2 regions of the Thermoanaerobacter kivui genome follow, and region 1 is predicted to be linked to the other one. Evidence: riboswitches for the same ligand, from Rfam matches in the RefSeq annotation. Region 1 holds a riboswitch; the other holds the start of a gene.
The links. Region 1 has a riboswitch for molybdenum cofactor ahead of TKV_RS09100 (substrate-binding domain-containing protein). Riboswitches for the same ligand answer to the same signal wherever they lie in the genome.

Region 1 (7,595 bases):
GGAGTTTTTTTATGAAGGTTCTTTGTCAATAGTTGTGGTGGGTATTTTTTCTGAATGTTTAAGGGGAGGGAATCTTTCTTTTTTCTCAAATCTTTTGGTATCAAATGTTGTAAGGCTTGATAGCCCTTAAATAGGGGGCATATGTGACAAACTGCCAATACCCTAGGAGGTATTAAAATTGAAGATAATAGGTGTTATAGGAACAAAAGATACAGGTAAAACCACTCTTGTAACAAAAATTGTTAGAAAATTAGTGGATGAGGGGTACAGGGTTGCCACCCTGAAACATACCCATACAGGCTTTGATTTTGCAGATAAAGACACTGGTAAACACAAAGAAGCAGGGGTAGAGCTTGTAGTCGGTAGTGGAGAAGAAACCTTTTTTCTTCTTGGTAGGAAAATGGTGCTTGATGAACTTGTAGGTACTATCCAGCTTCTTGGGGATTTCGATTTCCTGGTTATCGAGGGTTTTAAAGGAATGCCTTATGCAAACATTTCTACTTCCACTGAAAATGAATTCACAATAAGAAAGGTGGATCCATTCTCCCTTAAGGAGGAAGAATTGGATGAACTCATTGAAGTCATAAAGAACAGAAGTTACTGTTTGCTGCAGGGGCTTAACTGTAAAAAGTGTGGTTTTGAATCATGCAGGGACTTTGCAATGGCAAAGGTCCAGGGAGCTGCCGATGATATAAACTGTAAGAGCCAGCCAAAAAGGGCTCTTCTGAGAATAAATGGTCACCCGGTACCTATGAATCCATTTGTACAGGAATTTATATCAAAAACAGTTCTTGGTATGATCGATGCACTTGGCATGGAAAACCATAAAATTGAGAAGGTTGAGCTAATCATAAAAAATAAGTGAATAATACACCCATAAACGCATAGATGAATTGAAATTATTAGTTCAGGATAATTACGACAGACTTAAGGATCTTATGACAGGAAGAGTAATGTGAAGTGTTATTAGTCTTTTTAACCAATGCTGGCGTTCTTACTATAAATAATGTTGGGGTGGGCAAAAATTATGTATCTAAGATCGCTTGACGAAGCTAATTAATCGAGATAAAAAAATTATTAAAGTAAGGAGAATAACTCTCCGAGCCTTTATGTCTAAGGGGCGAAGAGCCCTATGAGATAAAGGCCGATAGGGTATTGATGGAAACATCAATGCCTCCCGTGTTGGAAAGGAGAGGCAATGCATTTGCATTTATGCAAAGCAAGAATGCGTAAGGTAAAATTGTGTCCTTGCTTTGCGAAAACGATGCAGTGCCTTCTCCGGAAGGCATTTTTTTGTACCTTTGTTAGGGACTAATTTCAATGGTAAAAGCTAAAGAATGGAATCTTTCCAGTTTTAATGGGTAAGGTTTAAACAAAAACTAATAGTGATGAAAGAGGATGAATACCATGGCAAGAATATCAAAGAAGTTTTTGATGATCCTTTTATATTCTATTTTGTTGTTTAGTTTGTTTTCTCTGAACGGTTGTACAGGTTCTAAAACTTCAGAGAAGATTTCCCCAGGTAATCGAGATGTAATTTTGGTGACAACAACAAGCACGCAGGATAGTGGGCTTTTGGATTACCTTTTACCGATCTTTGAGAAAGAAACAGGATACAAAGTAAAAGTGGTTGCCGTGGGGACAGGACAGGCTTTGGAGATGGGAAAAAGGGGGGAAGCAGATGTTCTTCTTACACATGCTCCTGCAGCAGAGAAAGAACTTGTGGACAACAAGGATGTTATAAACTATCAGTTGGTAATGCACAATGATTTCATTGTGGTTGGTCCTTCAGAGGATCCAGCGCAAGTTAAGAATGCGGTTTCAGTAGAAGCAGCCTTTCAGGAGATTGCTGAAAAAGGTGTACCGTTTGTTTCGAGGGGTGATGATTCGGGTACACACAAAAAGGAATTGAGTTTATGGAAAGCAGCAGGGATTGATCCCAAGGGGAAGTCGTGGTATATAGAAAGCGGCACAGGAATGGGACAAACGCTCCTTATTGCTAACGAAAAACGGGCATATACACTAACTGATCGGGGAACATACCTTGCATACCGCGATAAAATAGATCTTACCATTGTTCGAGAAGGAGATAAGGGTCTTCTTAATATTTATCACGTGATGCAGGTTAACCCCGAGAAACATCCTGGGAAACACATAAACAGCGATGGAGCCAAAGCTTTTGTGGAGTTTATGATTTCGCCCAGAACGCAGGAGCTTATTGGCAAATTTGGGGTAGACAAGTACGGAATGCCGCTCTTTTTCCCAGATGCTCAAAAAGGGAATTAGAATTAAGATAGAGAGTTGTTACGTTGTTTTAAAGAGGCTTCGTTTAAAAAAGCAGAAAAGCTCAGATTTAGCCAAAAAATGGGATTTTTCAAGCTTGATTGAGCTAATTACAAAATATTGAGGTAGGAGTTGAATAAAAGTGGAGCTTATTTGGGAAGGCCTGAAAGGAGCATTCAAATTTCTTGTTCATGGGGATCCAGAAATCAGAGAAATTACTCTTCTTTCTCTTAGGATTGCTGCGTGGGCTATAGGGATAAGTTCAGCCATTGGCCTTCCACTTGGGATTGCACTTGGAGTAAGCACGTTTCGTGGCAGGGATTTTCTTCTGACTTTAGCCAATACCGGCATGGGACTTCCACCGACAGTTGTGGGACTTTGGGTAGCTATTGTGCTATGGCGTACCGGCCCTTTAGGAGGACTAAAGCTGATTTATACTCCTACTGCCATCATCATTGCTGAAGTAATTCTTACCGTGCCTATTATTGTAGCTTTGGTAGCTGCAGCCGCGTCGGATAAAAAAGCTAAATTACACGATTTTTTTCTTTCTTTAGGGTTGAACCCTCTTCAATATATGTGGCTTTTGCTTCGGGAAATTCGTAGCTCAGTTTTAACAGCAATCATTGCCGGTTTTGGACGTGCAATTTCGGAGGTAGGAGCAGCAATGATGGTAGGAGGGAACATCGCTGGGGAAACCCGCACGCTTACCACCGCTATTGTTCTTGAAGTATCTAAGGGTGAGTTTGACCGCGCGTTAGCGATAAGTTTTGTACTTCTTGCCTTATCGTTTTCTATTACTGCCTTTATTACCCACCTTCAGTATCAACAAAACTTAAAGTAGAAGTGGGAAAAACAAGAAATAATTAGATTAAAGAAAGGAGGTAGAGGAGTATGAATTATATGTTTGAACGCAAAGCTACCGATTTTCGGGGTATAGAGAATCAAACGCCGGTTATTATAGCCGAAGATATTAGTGTACGGCGCAATGAACGCTTTATCCTGCGAAACATAAGCCTCGTTTTGCATCAAGGGGAACGTTTGGGACTTGCGGGTCCCAATGGTTCAGGAAAAAGTACGCTCCTTAAAGTCTTATCCTTACTAATTCCACCGTCTTCTGGGAGGCTTACAGTTCTTGGCTTTATGGGAGACGGACGGTCTTCAGTGACCGTTCGCCGAAAGATGTCTATCGTCTTTCAACAACCGACAACGCTCACAGGGAGTGTTTTGCAAAACGTGAGTATTCCCCTGCGCATGCGAGGACTTTCTGCCCGAGAAGCAACCAAGCGGGCATATGATTGGCTTAAGTGTTTTGATTTAGAAAAGCTTGCTTTTCAGCGGATACATACACTTTCTGGGGGAGAACTTGCACGTCTTCAGCTAGCAAGGGCGTTTGCTATGGAACCGGAAATTTTGTTCCTTGATGAACCTTTTGCAGCAGTGGATGCTACTTCACGCAGTCCACTAAAGGCCCTTCTTCGGGAGATTCTGGCAAAAAACAAGGTTTCACTGCTTCTTATTAGTCATGATTTTCGTGACCTTCTCGATCTTACTGAGCGCACGCTGGTTCTTTTGGATGGGCACATTGTTGCACAAGGTAAAACCCAAACTTTGCGCATACAATCTCCACTTGTGCGTGAGATTTTTCCGGAGTAAAGTTTTTCGGGATACAAAGGTTGCTCAATATGTCTCTACTCTATACCATACTTATTTAAGCAGTTTGCGAAAAAAGTTTTTTATTTCAAGTAGAAGGAATACTAATTACTATACTTTTATTATAAATGAGGGCAGGATAAAAAAATAAATTAGTGGGGGAAAGCAAGAAAGGGGATGATAAATTAATGATTAAAGTTGCTATTTTGACTGTTAGTGACAAGGGTTTTAGAGGAGAGAGAATTGACACAACATCATCTGCTATAAAAGAAGTTTTAGATCCAGCGATATATTCTATTGAAGAAATAAGAATCGTTCCAGATGAAATAGAAGATATAAAACGTGAACTAATAAGATTTTGTGATGAATTAAAAGTTGACCTTGTTTTGACAAATGGAGGAACTGGATTTTCAAAGAGGGACGTAACACCAGAAGCAACGATGGCTGTGGTTGAGAAATTGGTTCCTGGAATTCCAGAAGCAATGAGGGCAAAGTCTTTAGAAATAACTCCACATGCTATGCTATCTCGTGCAGTTGCAGGAATTAGAAAGAGCACTTTAATCATAAATCTTCCAGGAAGCCCTAAGGGGGCTGTTGAAAACTTAAATGTTGTTTTACCTGCTCTTAAGCATGGAATTGAGATTTTAAAGGGTGAAGCTTCAGAATGTGCAAGAAAGGACGATTAAAATGGAACTTTTAAAACTTGTTACAGTAAAAGAGGCAAAGGAGATAATAGAAAAAAATATTAGTTTTAAACCTGGCATAGAGAAAATAAGTATTTTAAATTCGTTAGGAAGAATTTTAGCAAAAGACATATATGCACCGGAAAATGTTCCCGATTTTAGAAAATCAACCGTTGATGGATATGCTGTGATTTCGAGTGATGTTTTTGGAGCGAGTGAGAGTTTACCTGCAATTTTAAAGCTTGTTGGAGAAGTCAAGATAGGAACGGAACCAACCCTGGATATAATGCCAGGAGAGTGCATGTATGTTCCAACAGGGGGTATGCTTCCTGAAAGTGCCGATACTGTTGTTATGATTGAATACACAGAAAAACTTGATGATGAAACTATTTTAGTCAATAAACCAGCTGCGCCCTTTCAAAACATAATTGAAATTGGAGAAGATGTAAAAAAAGGTGAACTCATTTTAAAAAAAGGCACAAAATTGAGACCCTACGAGATAGGGGTTTTATCAAGTCTTGGAATATTAGAGGTGGAGGTTTATAAAAAAGTAAAGGTTGGAATTATTTCCACAGGCGATGAGATAGTGGACCCTAAGGAGAAAATTAATAAAGGACAGGTCAGGGACATAAATAGCTATCTGTTATACTCTCTGTGTCTTGAAGAAGGAGCAGAGCCTGTTCTATACGGCATTGTTAAAGATGATTATGAAAAATTAAGAGAGAAATTGCAAGCGGCAATAAGTGAATGCGATTTAGTTTTGATGTCGGGTGGCAGTTCAGCCGGCAACAAAGATGAAACTCTCAAGGTTATAAGCTCATTTAAAAATTCGAATATTTTTATTCATGGAGTTGCTATACGACCTGGGAAACCTACGATTGTTGGAAAAGCAGGTGATAAATTCATATTTGGACTTCCGGGGCACCCACTGGCGTGTGCGGTAATATTTAAGACCCTTGTTATTCACTATTTGGACAGGATAAGGAATTTTGAAAGAGAAGAATATCCGGTTGAGTGCAGGTTTGCCGTAAACTATCATAAGGCTGAGGGTAGAGCAGAATTTTTACCTGTTAGTATAAAAGAAGCGGAAGGAAAATTAATTGCGTATCCCACTTATTATGAATCAGGGCTTATATCTCGTTTTGCAAAATCCTTTGGATATGTTTACATTGAAAAAGAATTAGAGGGCATATCTGAAGGACAAATAGTTAAAGTTTATAAATTTTAGGAGGGTGCTATGAGGCAAAATATCTATCTTTCAAATATAAGCTTGAATGAGGCAATAAATATTTTTCTTGAAAAAATAAAAGATTTTAAGGTTGAAACAGAATATGTAAAAACTTATGAAGCAAATGGTAGAATTACAGCAAAACCTATATTTGCCAAAATTTCATCGCCCTTTTACAACAGTTCTGCTGTTGACGGGATTGCAACAGTAGCAAAAAAGACATTTACTGCGACAGACAAAAATCCTGTAAGGCTTAAAGAAGGAGTTGATTATGTAGTTGTTGATACAGGTGATCCTATTCCAGATGAATATGATTGCGTAATTATGGTTGAAGATTTAATTTGGGTATCTCAAGATGAGGTTGAGATAATAAAGCCTGCTATTCCATGGCAAAATATACGACAAATTGGTGAGGATATAGTAGAAGGACAACTTATACTTCCTCAAAGCCATAGAATAAGACCTGTTGATATTGGTGCTTTGATTGCAGGAGGAGTATTTGAAGTTGAAGTTTATAAAAAGCCTAAAGTTGCAATCATTCCAACAGGAACAGAGCTAGTAGAACCAGGGGAAGAACTTAAAGTTGGAGATATAATAGAATTTAACTCGAGAGTTTTTGCCGCGCAGGTTGAAGAATACGGTGGAATTCCAACAAGATTTGATATTGTAAGAGATGATTTTGAGAAATTGAAAGCTGCTGTTGATAAAGCTTCAAAGGAATACGACATTATCCTATTAAATGCTGGTTCATCTGCAGGACGTGAGGATTATTCTAAAAAGGTTATTGAAACCTTAGGTGAAGTCTATATTCATGGAATTGCTATAAAACCTGGAAAGCCAGTTATACTAGGAAAGGTAAACAATAAGCCTATTGTTGGAATACCAGGTTTTCCTGTTTCAGCTTATTTTATAATGGAAAACATAGTTAAGAAGCTTATCAACTTTGTTCAAGGATATGATATAAAGGATAAGAGATATATAGAAGCAACTCTTTCAAAAAGAATTATGTCATCTTCAAAATATCTTGAGTTTGTAAGAGTAAAACTTGGTTTTATAGACGGTAAATACATCGCAGCGCCAATTGAACGGGGAGCAGGTACTACAATGAGCCTTGTAAGGGCTGATGGGGTTTTGGAAATACCTGAGGAGCTTGAGGGTTATGAAAAAGGGACAAGGGTTAATGTAAACATATTAAAAAGCGAAGACGAGATTAAAAATACAATTCTTTGTATAGGAAGCCACGATTTGATACTTGATATTGCAGCAGATCTTCTTGCCAAAAGAGGAAAATTCACGCTATCTTCAGCCCATGTCGGAAGCATTGGGGGAATACTCTCATTGAAGGATAGGGAAACACATTTTGCAACAATTCACCTTCTTGATGTGGAAACGGGTGAGTATAATAAATCTTATGTGAAAAGATATATTCCAAACAGAAAAATTGCCCTTATAAAATTTGTAAAAAGAATTCAGGGGCTTATGGTTAAAAAAGGTAATCTACTAGAGATTAATTCTTTGGAGGATATTGTAAAAAAAGGTGCAAGGTTTGTGAACAGGCAAAAGGGATCTGGTACAAGGATTTTGCTTGATTATGAATTAAAAAGATTGGGTATAAATCCCAAAGACATCATAGGTTATGATAGGGAAGAATATACTCATATTTCGGTTGCAGCACAAATAGCTAAAGGAAATGCAGATGCTGGACTTGGGGTATTTTCTGCTGCTAAGATTATGGACCTTGATTTTATTCC
Region 2 (7,595 bases), 110 kb from region 1:
CCTCCCCGCTTATCAAAAAGAATGGGAAATTTGTTCCGGTTTCTTGGGATGAGGCGCTGAACTTTATTGCAAATGGCCTTAAGAAAATTAAGAGCGAATATGGTTCAGATGCATTTGCTATGTTTTGTTCTGCCAGAGCCACCAATGAAGATAATTATGCAGCTCAAAAGTTTGCAAGGGCGGTAATAGGTATTAATAATGTAGACCACTGTGCCCGTTTGTGCCATGCACCTACTGTCGCCGGGTTGGCGATGACGTTAGGCAGCGGGGCAATGACGAATTCCATTCCTGAAATAAGTACTTATTCAGATGTTATTTTCATAATCGGTTCCAACACAGCTGAATGCCATCCTTTAATAGCCGCTCATGTTATAAAGGCCAAAGAGCGTGGGGCTAAACTTATTGTAGCCGACCCAAGAATGAACGCAATGGTCCATAAAGCTGATATTTGGTTAAGGGTGCCTTCTGGATATAACATTCCTCTTATAAATGGAATGATCCATATAATCATAAAAGAAGGGCTTGTTAAGACCGATTTTGTAAAGAATCATGCTGTTGGTTTTGAGGAAATGGCAAAAGCAGTAGAAAAGTATACTCCAGAGTATGTTGAAGAGCTTACAGGAATTCCAAAAAAAGATTTAATAAAAGCAGCTCGATTTTACGGGCAGGCACAAGCAGCGGCTATTTTGTATTCAATGGGTGTTACACAATTTAGCCATGGCACAGGAAATGTTGTTTCACTTGCCAACTTAGCTGTAATTACAGGCAATTTAGGTCGCCCGGGCGCAGGAATATGCCCGCTAAGAGGGCAGAACAACGTTCAAGGGGCTTGTGACGTAGGGGCACTGCCAAATGTTCTGCCTGGATATTTAGATGTGACCAAGGAGCAAAACCGCGAGCGCTTTGAGAAGGTATGGGGCGTAAAACTACCATCAAATATTGGACTTAGGGTGACAGAAGTTCCGGATGCCATTTTAAATAAACGTGTTCGTGCTCTGTATATATTTGGTGAAAATCCCATCATGAGCGATCCAGATTCTGATCATCTGCGCCATGCTTTAGAGCACTTGGACCTTTTGATAGTGCAGGACATCTTCCTTACAGAAACTGCACGCTTGGCTCATGTGGTGTTGCCAGCTGCCTGCTGGGCAGAAAAAGACGGAACGTTTACCAATACAGAGCGCAGAGTGCAGCGGGTGCGAAAGGCGGTTGAAGCTCCAGGTGAGGCTAAACCTGACTGGTGGATATTCAGCCAAATAGCCGAGAGAATGGGATATACTGGAATGCAATATAACAATGTCCAAGAGATTTGGGATGAAGTTCGAAAAATTGTTCCAGAAAAATTTGGTGGTATTAGCTATGCTCGTTTAGAGAAGGAGAAAGGTCTTGCATGGCCTTGTCCAACCGAAGACCATACAGGAACGCCTATTCTTTACCTAGGTGGTAAATTTGCAACCCCTTCAGGCAAAGCACAGATGTATCCTGTGATATTCTATCCAAATACCTGCATATGTGATGAAGGGGCTGAAAAACAAGACTTCAACCATGTAATTGTAGGCAGTATTGCAGAGCTTCCTGACGAAGAGTATCCATTTACATTGACTACTGGCAGGAGAGTGTACCACTATCATACAGCTACAATGACGCGTAAATCACCGGTTATTGACCAGATTGCTCCTCAAGAGTTAGTGGAAATCAATCCTCAAGATGCTACAAGGTTAGGAATAAATGATGGAGATTTCCTTAGGGTGTCCACAAGACGTGGATATGTTGCGACACGTGCATGGGTAACCGAAAGAGTACCTAAGGGGACCATTTTTATGACCTTTCATTATTGGGAAGCTTGTTGTAACGAATTGACTAATACGGCAAGTGATGCCATTTGCTGCATACCTGAGTTTAAAGTAGCGGCTGCTAAAGTTGAAAAAATATCACAGGTTGAGGCACAGGCCATTTTGAAAGAGAAAATAGAAAAGTATCAAGTTGAATTGGAAAAAGATGTTGCTAACATGTTAGCAAAGGAAAAGGGAGGAAAATGAAATGCCTAACCGTTTTGTAATTGCTGACCCTAAACGTTGTTTGGGCTGTTATACATGTATAGCTGCTTGTGCTTTTGTGCATGAAGAGCAAGGACTACAGCCATTTCCTCGACTTTATCTTACGTATACAAGTGAAGGAATAATGCCCATACAATGTCGTCACTGTGAGGACGCTCCCTGTGCTGAAGTATGTCCTGTTGAAGCTATTAAAAAAGAGGGGAATGCCATAATAATAGATGAAAAAGCATGTATAGGATGCAAAACTTGTCTATTAGCTTGTTCATTTGGGGCTATTGACTTTTCGGTTCAAGACAGCCTTGAGCAATCAATATTTAAAGATATAAAAGAAAATCTAATGCAAGACCAGAAAACTCAACAGAGGATTGTTGCTGTGAAGTGTGACTTGTGTAATTTTAGAGAAGAAGGCCCGGCGTGTGTACAGTTTTGTCCGACTAAGGCTTTGAAATTGGTTGATGGTGATGAGATAAATAAAATGGTTAAGAATAAAAGAACTGTTAATGTTGAGAGTCTGCTTTCTGTTTATGGAACTAAGTAATGATTTTTGCTAATATTTCTATCTATTTGAGATTTTCATGTATCAGAAAGTAAATTGTTACTCAATATTGTTTTTGAAAGGTGTGGATAAGATGAAAACGCAACTTAATCCTTTTGTTGTGGCAAATCCTGCAAAATGTATAGGCTGTAAAGCTTGTGAAGTTGCTTGTTTTGCGGTTCATAATAGAAATAACCATGTAGGTGCGACGGTTGGTACTGTATCCATTCCAGTTATACCAAGATTACATCTAATCAAAACTGAACATGGCACAATGCCTATACAATGTCGTCATTGCGAGGATGCCCCCTGTGCTAATGTTTGTACAGTAGGAGCAATTAAGCGGGAAGGTAATGCTATCGTAGTAGATGAAAAGTTGTGCATAGGCTGTAAGAGTTGTTTATTGGCATGTCCATTTGGGGCTATTGAACTATTGCCTCAATATGAAGATGGTAGAGAAGTGTTTCAAATCAATCTTAAAGAAGAAAGTGAAAGCGGATTGGTGCAAGAACCAAGAATAATAGCATATAAATGTGATTTGTGTAATGATTTAGGAGAACCTGCTTGTGTAAAGGCATGTCCCGAAAATGCGTTGACTTTGGTTATGCCAACCGAAATGAAAAAAGCTCGTAATAAAGAGGCTGCGTTGAGTTTTTTAAGAGTGGTAAGATAATTTATTAATTAATAATATTGAAAAGAAAGGGATGTGAACATGTCTGCAAATAAAGCTATAATTAATATAGATCAGGAGTTATGTACCGGATGCAGACGATGTGCAGAGGTATGTCCTGTTGATGCAATTGAAGGGGAAAAGGGCAAACCACAAAAGATAAACACAGAAGTCTGTGTAATGTGCGGACAATGTGTACAAAAATGCAGTTCTTATGCTTCTTATTTTGATGAAAGCATAACACCAAGAAATGTAAAATTACAAGAGAGAGGAATGTTGGATAGCGTTAAAGAGCCATTGTTTGCTGCATATAATTTAGGGTATGCAAGGCAGGTTAAAGAGGCATTGGAAAATCCTCAACTTTTTAAGGTTGTACAATGTGCTCCGGCTATTAGAGTTTCTATAGCCGAGGAATTTGGGTTGGATTTGGGAGATTTAACACCTGGGAAATTGGTTGCAGCTCTACGCCGTTTAAATTTTGATAGGGTATATGATACCAATTTCGGAGCCGATTTGACTATTATAGAAGAAGCAAATGAGTTGGTAAAAAGGATAAAAGAGGGCAAAGATTTGCCAATGTTCACTTCCTGTTGTCCTGCATGGGTTAAATTTGCTGAACAAACATACCCTGAGCTTTTGAAACATATTTCAACTTGCAAATCTCCACAACAAATGACAGGTGCAATTATAAAAACCTACGGAGCAAAGATAAATAATGTAGACCCTGCTAAGATATTTAGTGTATCTGTTATGCCTTGTACTTGTAAGTCATATGAAAGCGACAGACCTGAAATGAGAAGCAGTGGTTATAAAGATGTAGATTTGGTAATAACAACAAGAGAATTGGCTCACTTGATGAAAGATAAGGGAATTGATTTTGCAACTCTGCCTGATGAAGAATTTGACTCTCCTTTAGGGAATTATACCGGTGCTGCTACAATCTTCGGCAATACGGGTGGTGTAATGGAGGCTGCACTTAGAACGGCTTATGAATTAATTACTAAAAAGCCAATACCTAATATAGACATAGAGTTTGTTCGCGGCGGAGAAGGTATAAGGACTGCAACCGTTCAGGTAGGAGAGTTAGAATTGAAAATAGCTGTGGTTTCAGGTTTAAAAAATGTTATACCAATACTTGAAGATATAAAGAAAAACAAATGTGACCTTCATTTCGTTGAAGTGATGACTTGTCCAGAAGGATGTATAAGCGGTGGTGGACAACCGAAACTTCTTTTAGAAGAATATAGGGAAGTTGCATATAAGAAAAGAAAAGAAGCTCTATATAAACATGATGCAGAGCTTGAACTCAGGAAATCACATGAAAATCCTGCTATAAAGAAATTATACGAGGAATTTTTGGGTGAACCTTTAGGCAAACAGTCACATCATTTATTACACACTAAATATACACCGAGAAAAAAAGTATAAAAATCAAAAATTTTGTTGGTAGTGGGTTGTAAACAATCCTGTGAGAATAAGGCATGGCGTAAAGCTACCAAACTTCTCACGAAGTCTCAACCTTTGAAGGTGGGAGTAGTTCACGAAATCTCTTAAGGAGGAAGTGAATGGAATCATTTAAAAGTATTAATATTTTAAAATACAAAAATGGTTTGGTTGAAAGCTTTTCAGATAGTGTGATTGTAGAATATATCTTAAAGCTTTATGTAAACGCTATTGAGTTTGCATCTTTTTTCTGCACTCCTTTAGCATTAGATTGTTTGGTTGTAGGATACCTTCAGTCCCAAGGCATTATTGAAAAAAAAGAGGATATAAAGAGAATCTTTATTGAAGAAAGAGAAGGGAAAGCTCATGTGGAAATTCTTAAAAGTATAGATGCTTCTTCAGTGAAGAATCTATTTATAATGAGTAGCGGAGAAAAAAACATTTGTTTTCATGATCAGTTAAAGATAGGCAAGACCTGTTGTCACTGCAACTTCACATGCAATCCCTGCATTTGTTTTCCTGAGCAGTTAAACATAGGCCCAATAACAAGCAACATTAAATACAAGTTAAAGGATATAATCAATCTATCAGAGAGATTTAACAATGGCTCGGGCTTGTTCAAGATAACAGGGGGAGTACACAGCTGTGCGATTGCTGATGACAAGGATTTTATAATTTTTCATGAAGATATAGGTAGGCATAACGCTTTTGATAAAGCGTTTGGGCAGGCTCTTTTAGATGGTATAGACCTTCAGGATAAAGCTGTTTTCACAAGCGGAAGGATATCCGTCGAAATGTTATTAAAAGCAGCTAAAAGGAAGGTACCTGTAGTGGTGTCCATTTCAGCTCCTACTGCTTTAGCCGTTGAGGTTGGAAGAAAATTAAACATAACTATTGCGGGTTTTGCAAGAGGCGATAGATTAAATATCTATTCATGCCCTGAAAGATTTGTTTGGTAGTTTTTTAAATTTATCCAGGATAAAAGAGAAGACTCCCAATTTCTATAAGTGGGAGATGAATCGCTAAACAATGCTTTGAAAACTAATCTATAAAATGCTAAAATATCATTAGATAACGTAGCTGGCGAGTCTGCTCTGTGGCAGATAGTCAGTAGTGGGTGTGTGAACAACACTGTGAGAATAAGGGTGCATAGACTGCCAAACTTCTCTACGTCGCGGACACTTCTACAAGTGGCGGTAGTTCACGACTTGGCGAGGTATACTTTTAATTAAGTTAGTAAGGATAATTGGGTGAGTAATATCATTTAACAAAGCTAATTAGTTGGCATAATATTCTCAATAAGAAAGATTAACAATACAATAACTCTCCGAGCCTTTATGTCTAAGTGGCGAAGAGCCCTATGAGATAAAGGCCGATAGGGTATTGATGGAAACGTCAATGCCTCCCGTGTTGGAAAGGAGAGGTAATGCATTCGCAATTATGTAAGGCAAGGATGCTTTAAATTAGGCATATCTTTGTCGTGTGAAAGCGATGTAGCGCCTTCTCCGGAAGGCGTTTTTTGTTTTGGGGATAAATTTTTGGTTATATTTTCAGTGAAACAGCTATAAGTTTATTTTAGATATACGGTGTAATGTCGAGTAGCAAAATTGGAAAATTAAGAAAAAACTGAGGGCTCTCTTGTGCTGATGCTACTGGTGAAATTATGACCATGCCAGGATTGCCAAAGAAGCCAGCTGCTGAGAATATAGATGTAGATGAAACTGGCAGAATTACTGGACTGTTCTAAAATCCATTTATTTAAATGTTAAAAAAGGGAGATGAGTTTTATGGCTTTTAAGACACCAAAAGAAATAGCCCAGGGTATGGTTCAAACAGGAAGAGCAAAAGCTGAACTGCCTATTATCAAAATGCTTGTTTTGGGTTTTCTTGCAGGGGCATATATTGCGCTGGGAGGACTTCTTGCTGTTAAAGTAGCTGGGACAATACCTAATGAGGTTTTGGGCAGTTTACAAAAATTTATCTTTGCTGCAGTGTTCCCGGTAGGGCTTATGATGGTTCTTATTGCTGGGGGAGAGCTTGTTACTGGAAATATGATGACTCAACCTATAGCTTTTTTAGATAAAAAGATAGGCTTTGGTGGGATTATTAAAAACTGGACTTTTGTTTACATTGGGAATTTCATAGGTTCTGTCTTTGTTGCTTATGTTTTGTCATATTTTACTGGTTTGATTTTAGAACCTGTTAAAACAGGTGATGTTGTAACTTCTATGCCATGGGCGGCATTTGTAGTTAAGATTGCTAATGCAAAAACCTCTATGCCTTGGTGGGTTGCTTTTTGGCGAGCAGTTGGGTGTAACTGGCTGGTTGCCTTGGCTGTTTGGATGGCCTTTGCTGCCGAAGATATTGTGGGCAAGATTTTTGCTATATGGTGGCCGATAATGGCCTTTGTTGCCATTGGATTTGAGCACTCTGTAGCCAATATGTTTTTTATTCCATTAGGTATCTATGCTGGAAATGACCCTGCGTATATTGCCTTTGCTAAAAGTGCTCAAGGAATTGCAGCACATGCACCTTTATTAAAAGCTACATGGGAAAGTTTCCTTGTAAATAACCTAATACCTGTGACCTTGGGAAATATAGTCGGTGCTGGTTTATTTGTTGGGACGGTTTATTGGTGGGTATATCTGAAGGCTGAAAAATAAAAATAACGCTAAAGGAACAAATCTATCAGCACTATCTGTCTACTCATGTTATACCTTAAAAGAATGCAACATTCTCATCGAAAAATGTAAGTCTGTTAAAGATGAGATACTCAATTTGGAATTTTAAATTTCTATTTAAGCTTTATATTTGTTTTTTAAAAAATCTTACTTTTTTGCATGTATCTAAAATTACTTGACAAAGCCAATTAATTGACATAAAATTATCA

Region 2: another riboswitch for molybdenum cofactor. It lies ahead of TKV_RS13870 (formate--tetrahydrofolate ligase); the one in region 1 lies ahead of TKV_RS09100 (substrate-binding domain-containing protein).

Annotation. Positions count from the first base shown of each region.
Region 1 is NZ_CP009170.1:1,804,685-1,812,279, reverse strand. It holds gene mobB (molybdopterin-guanine dinucleotide biosynthesis protein B) at 179-865, shown strand; molybdenum cofactor riboswitch at 1,086-1,209, shown strand; gene TKV_RS09100 (substrate-binding domain-containing protein) at 1,408-2,286, shown strand; gene TKV_RS09095 (ABC transporter permease) at 2,426-3,124, shown strand; gene TKV_RS09090 (energy-coupling factor ABC transporter ATP-binding protein) at 3,175-3,936, shown strand; gene TKV_RS09085 (MogA/MoaB family molybdenum cofactor biosynthesis protein) at 4,122-4,619, shown strand; gene TKV_RS09080 (molybdopterin molybdotransferase MoeA) at 4,621-5,844, shown strand; gene TKV_RS09075 (molybdopterin biosynthesis protein) at 5,854-7,595, shown strand, end outside.
Region 2 is NZ_CP009170.1:1,919,514-1,927,108, reverse strand. It holds gene fdhF (formate dehydrogenase subunit alpha) at 1-2,039, shown strand, start outside; gene TKV_RS09730 (4Fe-4S dicluster domain-containing protein) at 2,041-2,595, shown strand; gene TKV_RS09725 (4Fe-4S dicluster domain-containing protein) at 2,687-3,265, shown strand; gene TKV_RS09720 ([FeFe] hydrogenase, group A) at 3,305-4,690, shown strand; gene fdhD (formate dehydrogenase accessory sulfurtransferase FdhD) at 4,828-5,664, shown strand; molybdenum cofactor riboswitch at 6,019-6,142, shown strand; partial or broken gene TKV_RS13870 (formate--tetrahydrofolate ligase) at 6,357-6,452, shown strand; gene TKV_RS09710 (formate/nitrite transporter family protein) at 6,493-7,368, shown strand.